Regions from separate parts of the Streptomyces sp. NPDC058289 genome, predicted to be linked through region 2. Evidence: predicted binding sites of a transcription regulator. Region 2 holds the regulator's gene; the other holds the start of a gene.

Region 1 (3,406 bases), on a different contig from region 2:
CAAACGCCGGCGAGGCTGGATTCGGCCGGCCCCCGCCCTCCGCGCCAGACCCCGCGCCTCAAGCGCCGGCGAGGCTGGATTCGGCCGGCCCCCGCCCTCCGCCCCAGACCCCGCGCCTCAAACGCCGCCGAGGCTGGATTCGGCCGGCCCCGCCGGTGGCAACGTGCCCCGGAGGTGGGTGCGTTCGCAGCCAGTCGGAGCGCAGGAGGGAGGATGGGCTGTGGGCCGCCGATCTTGCCGGGGGCCGTTGGATTCTGTCGGAGGTGCCTTATGGACGCAGACGCAGCTCGCCCCCACTCCCTCGTGCCGCCCGGTCCGCTCGTCGGTGGGGACTGGCTCGCGGAGCGGCTCGGTGCGCCCGGACTCGTCGTCTTCGACGCCTCCGTCGGGGCGCACCGGGACGCGGATCGGCGGATTGCGGGAGCCCGTCCCTTCGACCTCGACGGCGTGCTGTCCGACCACACCGCCGCCGCCCCGCACACCATGCCCGGCCCCGCCGCCTTCGCCGAGGCGATGCGTGCCCTGGGTGTGGACGACGGCAGCACGGCCGTCGTGTACGACGGCGCAGGCATCTACTCCAGCGCCCGCGCCTGGTGGATGCTGCGCAGCATGGGCTTCGACCGGGTCGCCGTCCTCGACGGCGGGCTGCCCGCGTGGGTCGCCGCCGGGCGGCCGGTGGAGGAGCGCCGGCCGGGTTACGAGGGCCCGCGCGGCTCCTTCACGGCCCGGCCCCGCGCCGGGCTGCTGGTGGACGCCGCCACCGTCTCGGCGGCCCTGGCCGATCCGGCCGCCGCCGTGCTCGACGCCCGCACCCGCGAACGCTTCGCCGGGACCGCCCCCGAACCTCGCCCGGGCCTGCGCGGGGGCCACATGCCGGGCGCGGTCAGCCTCCCCTTCGGCGAACTGCAGCGCCCCGACGGCCTGATGCGCCCCGCCGCGGAGCTCCGCGCGGCCTTCGGCGCGGCAGCGGGGGAGCGGGAGCGGCTGTACTTCAGCTGTGGATCGGGGGTCACCGCCTGCGTGCTCGCCCTCGGCGCCGACCTCGCCGGGTACGAGGACCTCGCGGTGTACGACGGCTCTTGGAGCGAGTGGGGCGTGCCGTCCCCGGACCGGCCGGTCGTGCAGGGGAGTTAGGCCGTCCCTTCCGGATCCCGCCCGCCGCCGGTCCAAGGAAACCCGACGTCGGACGCGGCGGGCCCCGCCATCGTTCCCGGAGGCCGGGGGATAACCCCACCCCGGATCCGGGCACGTGCACCATGCCCCCGCGGCCACCGCGCGGGCACGATCGACACCATGACCACGAAGACGCGCCCGCGCGGCGCCAAGGCCACTGTCACCGTCACCGCCACGGCGCTCGCCGCCGGGCTGCTGCTCACGGGTTGCTCCTTCGGCTCGCTCGTCTCCCGCGGCGGACCGGAGAAGACGGCGAACGCGGACGCCACGGTGGCCGAGGCCGTCACCGCGGTCGAGGTGTCGGACTCCGGAAGCGGATCCATCGAGGTGGTCGCCGGATCCGGCCCGGGCGTCCTCGTCCGCCGCACCATCCGCTACCACGGCGACACCGTGCCCGAGCCCGCCCAACGGCTCGCCGGCGGCGTGCTGACCCTCACCGCGGGCGACTGCTCCGGCCGCTGCTCCGTCGACTACCGGCTGGAGGTACCGGCTTCCGCCACGGTCCGGGCCAAGAGCAGCAGCGGCCGCGTCACGGTGTCGGGGGTGGCCGCCGCCGACGTCGTGACGTCCTCGGGCGGGGTGCGGGTGGACCGGATCGCCGGCGCGCTGGAGGTCGGTACCGCCTCCGGCCCGGTCCGGGCGGACCGGATCGCCGGCCCGCTGAAGGTCCGTACGTCCACGGGTTCGGTCACCGCCGGGGAACTGTCCGGGACGGGCGCGGACGCCCGTTCCGACTCGGGCGACGTCCGCCTCGCCTTCACGACGGCCCCGGCCTCGGTCGCCGTGCGGACCAGCTCGGGCGAGGCGAAGGTGAAGGTCCCCGCGGCCCCGTACACGCTCGACGTCTCCACCGACTCCGGCGAACGCGACGTCACCCTCCCCGCGACCCCTTCCGCCGCCGCCCGCCTCGCGGTGACGACCTCCTCGGGAGACATCCACATCTCGGCGGCCTGAGCACCGATCCGGCGCACGGGGCTTCCACGACCTGCCGGTCCTCGATGTTCGCCCCGGGCGAACGGGCGTTGGGGAACATTGGGGCGCGCACGTGCATTGAGTCGGCATAGCTCAACTTCACTGCCGGAGGGAACATCATGGCTTCGACGTCCGTAACGCTCACCCTGCCCGTGCTGCCGCTCGACGACGAGGTCGTGCTGCCCGGGATGGTCGTTCCGCTGGACCTGTCCGACGCCGAGGTGCGGGGTGCCGTCGAGGCCGCTCAGGCGGCTGCCGCGGGTGGCAAGCCCAAGGTGCTGCTCGTGCCGCGGGTCGACGGGACGTACACGGGCACCGGGGTGCTCGGCACCGTGGAGCAGGTGGGGCGACTGTCCGACGGGGATCCCGGGGCGCTGATCCGGGGGCGCGGCCGGGTCCGCATCGGGGCCGGGACGACCGGGCCCGGGGCTGCGCTCTGGGTCGAGGGCGAGACGGTGGACGAGACCGTCCCCGATCCGCTGCCCGGGGCCGTCGCCGAGCTCGTCAAGGAGTACAAGGCACTCGCCACGAGCTGGCTCAAGAAGCGCGGGGCCTGGCAGGTCGTGGACCGGGTGCAGCAGATCGAGGGGGTCGGGGCCCTCGCGGACAACTCCGGGTACTCCCCGTTCCTGAGCGTCGAGCAGAAGGTGGAGCTGCTGGAGACGGCCGACCCGGTCGCCCGGCTGCGGCTCGCGGTCAAGGCCCTCAGCGACCACCTCGCCGAGCAGGACGTCGCCGAGTCCATCGCCAAGGACGTCCAGGACGGCGTCGACAAGGTCCAGCGCGAGTTCCTGCTCAAGCGCCAGCTCGACGCCGTGCGCAAGGAACTGCGCGAGCTCAGCGGGGAGAAGGAAGGGGAGGAGTCCGACGACTACCGGGCCCGCGTCGAGGCCGCCGACCTGCCCGAGAAGGTGCGGGAGGCCGCCCTCAAGGAAGTCGACAAGCTGGAGCGCTCCAGTGACCAGTCCCCGGAGGGGTCCTGGATCCGCACCTGGCTGGACACCGTGCTCGAACTGCCCTGGAACGAGCGGACCGAGGACGAGTACGACATCCGGGGAGCCCGCGCCGTCCTGGACGCCGAGCACGCCGGACTGAGCGACGTGAAGGACCGCATCACCGAGTACCTGGCGGTGCGCAAGCGCCGCTCCGAGCGCGGGATGGGCGTGGTCGGCGGGCGCAGGGGCGGGGCCGTACTGGCGCTCGTAGGCCCTCCCGGCGTCGGGAAGACCTCCCTAGGGGAGTCCGTGGCCCACGCCATGGG
Region 2 (3,406 bases):
CCGGGTGGAGCGGGACAGGATCGCCGTCAAGGAGATCGCGGTCGCGTCCCTCCTGACGGAGCTGCTCCCGACCCTGGACGACATCGGCCGGGCGCGGGAACATGGCGAGCTGGTCGGCGGCTTCAAGTCGGTGGCCGAATCGCTGGAGACCGCCGCGGCCAAGATGGGCCTGCAGCAGTTCGGCAAGGAGGGCGAGCCCTTCGACCCGACGATCCACGAGGCCCTGATGCACTCGTACGCGCCGGACGTCACCGAGGACACCTGCGTGGCGATCCTGCAGCCGGGCTACCGGATCGGCGAGCGTACGATCCGTCCCGCGCGGGTCGCGGTGGCCGAGCCCCAGCCGGGCGCGGCGCCGAAGTCCGAGGCGGCAGAGGCCGATGCCCCGTCGGACAAGGACGCGGATGCCCCCGACAAGGGCTGAAGTTGAACACGTAGGACACGTAGGACAAGAAGTGGCGCGAGAGGAGGGACACCGGGGATGAGCACGAAGGACTTCGTCGAGAAGGACTACTACAAGGTCCTCGGTGTCCCGAAGGACGCCACCGAGGCCGAGATCAAGAAGGCGTACCGGAAACTCGCCCGCGAGTTCCACCCGGACGCCAACAAGGGCGACGCCTCGGCCGAGGAGCGCTTCAAGGAGATCTCCGAGGCGAACGACATCCTCGGCGACCCGAAGAAGCGCAAGGAGTACGACGAGGCCCGCGCCCTGTTCGGGAACGGTACGTTGTTCAATCAGGGGGGGCGCCCCGGTCCCGGCGGGGGCGGCGGCTCGTTCAACTTCGACCTCGGCGACCTCTTCGGAGGCCAGCAGCAGGGCGGCGCGGGCGGCGGCTTCGGCGGCGGCGGCCTGGGCGACGTCTTCGGCGGCCTGTTCAACCGCGGCGGCGCCGGCGCAGGTGCGGGGACCCGTACCCAGCCGCGCCGCGGCCAGGACATCGAGTCGGAGGTCACCCTCTCCTTCACGGAGGCGGTGGACGGGGCCACGGTCCCGCTCCGGATGTCCTCGCAGGCGCCCTGCAAGGCCTGTTCGGGCACCGGCGACAAGAACGGCACGCCCCGCGTGTGCCCGACCTGCGTCGGCACCGGCCAGGTGTCCCGCGGCAGCGGCGGCGGCTTCTCGCTGACCGATCCCTGCGCGGACTGCAAGGGCCGCGGCCTCATCGCCGAGACCCCGTGCGACATCTGCAAGGGCAGCGGGCGGGCCCGCAGTTCCCGGACCATGCAGGTCCGGATCCCGGCGGGGGTCTCCGACTCCCAGCGGATCCGGCTGCGCGGCAAGGGGGCTCCGGGCGAGCGCGGCGGCCCGGCCGGTGACCTGTACGTGGTCGTGCACGTGGACGCGCACCCGGTCTTCGGCCGCAAGGACGACAACCTCACGGTGACCGTTCCGGTGACCTTCGCGGAGGCGGCGCTCGGAGCCGACATCAAGGTCCCGACCTTGAACGGCCCCTCGGTGACGCTGAAGCTGCCCCCGGGCACCCCGGGCGGCCGCACGATGCGGGCTCGCGGCAAGGGAGCGGTCCGCAAGGACGGCACCCGCGGCGACCTGCTGGTGACGGTGGAGGTCGCCGTCCCGACCGAGCTGAACGACAAGGCCCGCGAGGCCATGGAGCTGTACCGCGAGGCGACGGAGTCCGAGGACCCGCGCTCCGCGCTGTTCGAGTCCGCGAAGGGAGCATGACATGGACGGCCGCCGTAGGAGCCACTACCAGCTCACCGATGAGACCCCGGTCTACGTGATCTCGGTGGCCGCCCAGCTCTCGGGCCTGCATCCGCAGACCCTGCGCCAGTACGACCGTCTCGGCCTGGTCTCCCCGGGCCGTACGGCCGGGCGCGGCCGGCGCTACTCGGCCCGTGACATCGAACTGCTCCGCACGGTGCAGGCGCTGTCCCAGGAAGAGGGCATCAACCTGGCCGGCATCAAGCGGATCATCGAGCTGGAGAACCAGGTCGCCGCGCTCCAGCAGCGCGTCGCCGAGCTCTCGAGCGCCGTGGACGGCGCCGCCGCCGTGCTCCAGCAGCGCGAGGCCCAGGTGCACGCCTCGTACCGGCGCGACCTGGTCCCGTACCAGCCTCCGCAGCCGGGCAGCGCCCTGGTCGTCTGGCGGCCGGCGCCCAAGCGCCCGATGGACTGAGCGCGCCCGTACGGACGCGAAGCGAAGGCCCCGCCCGGTTTCACCGGGCGGGGCCTTCCGCATCTGCCACCGGCGCGCTGAGGGCCTCTGGGGGCCCCTGCGCGGCCTTCAGAGGCGGCGCTCCGGGTCCTCCAGGATCCCCGACCGGGCGATGAGGAAGCCGAGCTGCGCCCGGCTGCCGCTGCCCAGGGAAGCCGCCAGCTTGGCGATGTGGGCGCGGCAGGTCCGTACGTTCATCCCCAGCCGGCGCGCGATGGCCTCGTCCACGTGTCCCTCGATGAGGAGTTGGGCGATGGAGCGCTGCACGCCGGAGATGCCGCCGGGGGTGTGCTGGTACGTCACCTCCGCCGACAGCGGCACGGCGCGGTGCCACAGCTGCTCGAAGACCTTGATGAGGTAGTCGACCAGTCCGGGGTGGCGCAGTTCCAGGGCCGTCCTGCGGTCGTCGCTCGTGGGGATGAAGGCCACCGTGCGGTCGAAGATCATGAGACGCTCCATGAGCTCTTCGAGCGTGCGGATCTCGACCTTCCCCGCGGAGATCCGGTCCACGTAGGCGAGCGTGCCCTGACTGTGCCGCACGGTGTGCTGGTAGAGCGTGCGTATGCGCACCCCTCGGTTGACGAGGGGAGCGGCGCGCTCCAGCGCCTCCGTGAGGACCGATGTGGACCGCGCGCCGCCCGGCTGTACGGTCAGCACCTCGGTCCGGCACTCCGCGGTGGCCTGGTCGAGGGCGGTGTGGATCTGGTCGAAACCCTCCAGCACGGTGATGGCGTGGGTGTTCGCGGGGTTCTGGGCGCTGATGGTCAGAAACGGCTCGAATGCGTCGGTGAGATCGATGGTGTCCCGGCGCCGGTCCTGAATCTCCCGCTCGAGCGGATGGAGCCGCTGGGCGAGTGCGACGGACGGGGGAACCGCGCGGAGCTGGTTCGCGTCATCGGGGTCGGGCCGCAGTAGAGCGAATTCGAGCAGGCAGGGGGCGTTCTCGACCTCGCTGCGGGTCACCCGGCCGGTGCTCAGCGCGGCCGTGTAGAGACGCGTCCCCTCGGCGCACATGGACGTGACGGGGTGGGGATGTGTCGGCTTTGTGTTGTTTCTGGGCAAATCTCCACCCCCCAGGGTCCTGAACATGCAAGAACATGATGCATCGTCCCTGTGGCAGCGACGTGCCCGAATAAGCCATCGTCTGACACGCGGGGGAGAAGATTTCCATCAAGTGAGGACGAAGCCGACCATGTACAAGAGAATGCTTCGCTCGGTACTTGCCATTG

Evidence for each region. The regulator HspR, encoded in region 2, represses chaperone genes until heat shock. The targets are predictions, from matches to a motif close to TTGAGNNNNNNNNNCTCAA.
Region 1: lon (endopeptidase La) is a predicted target of HspR. The motif match lies at 2,224-2,242, and genes of this name have one in related genera.

The regions. Positions count from the first base shown of each region.
Region 1 covers NZ_JBHVYI010000024.1:22,738-26,143, reverse strand. Annotated here, with positions in the region: gene ACFVX6_RS14820 (sulfurtransferase) at 271-1,134, shown strand; gene ACFVX6_RS14815 (DUF4097 domain-containing protein) at 1,294-2,127, shown strand; gene lon (endopeptidase La) at 2,265-3,406, shown strand, end outside.
Region 2 covers NZ_JBHVYI010000087.1:5,407-8,812, forward strand. Annotated here, with positions in the region: gene grpE (nucleotide exchange factor GrpE) at 1-424, shown strand, start outside; gene dnaJ (molecular chaperone DnaJ) at 482-1,684, shown strand; gene ACFVX6_RS32365 (heat shock protein transcriptional repressor HspR) at 1,686-2,138, shown strand; gene ACFVX6_RS32370 (helix-turn-helix transcriptional regulator) at 2,247-3,266, opposite strand.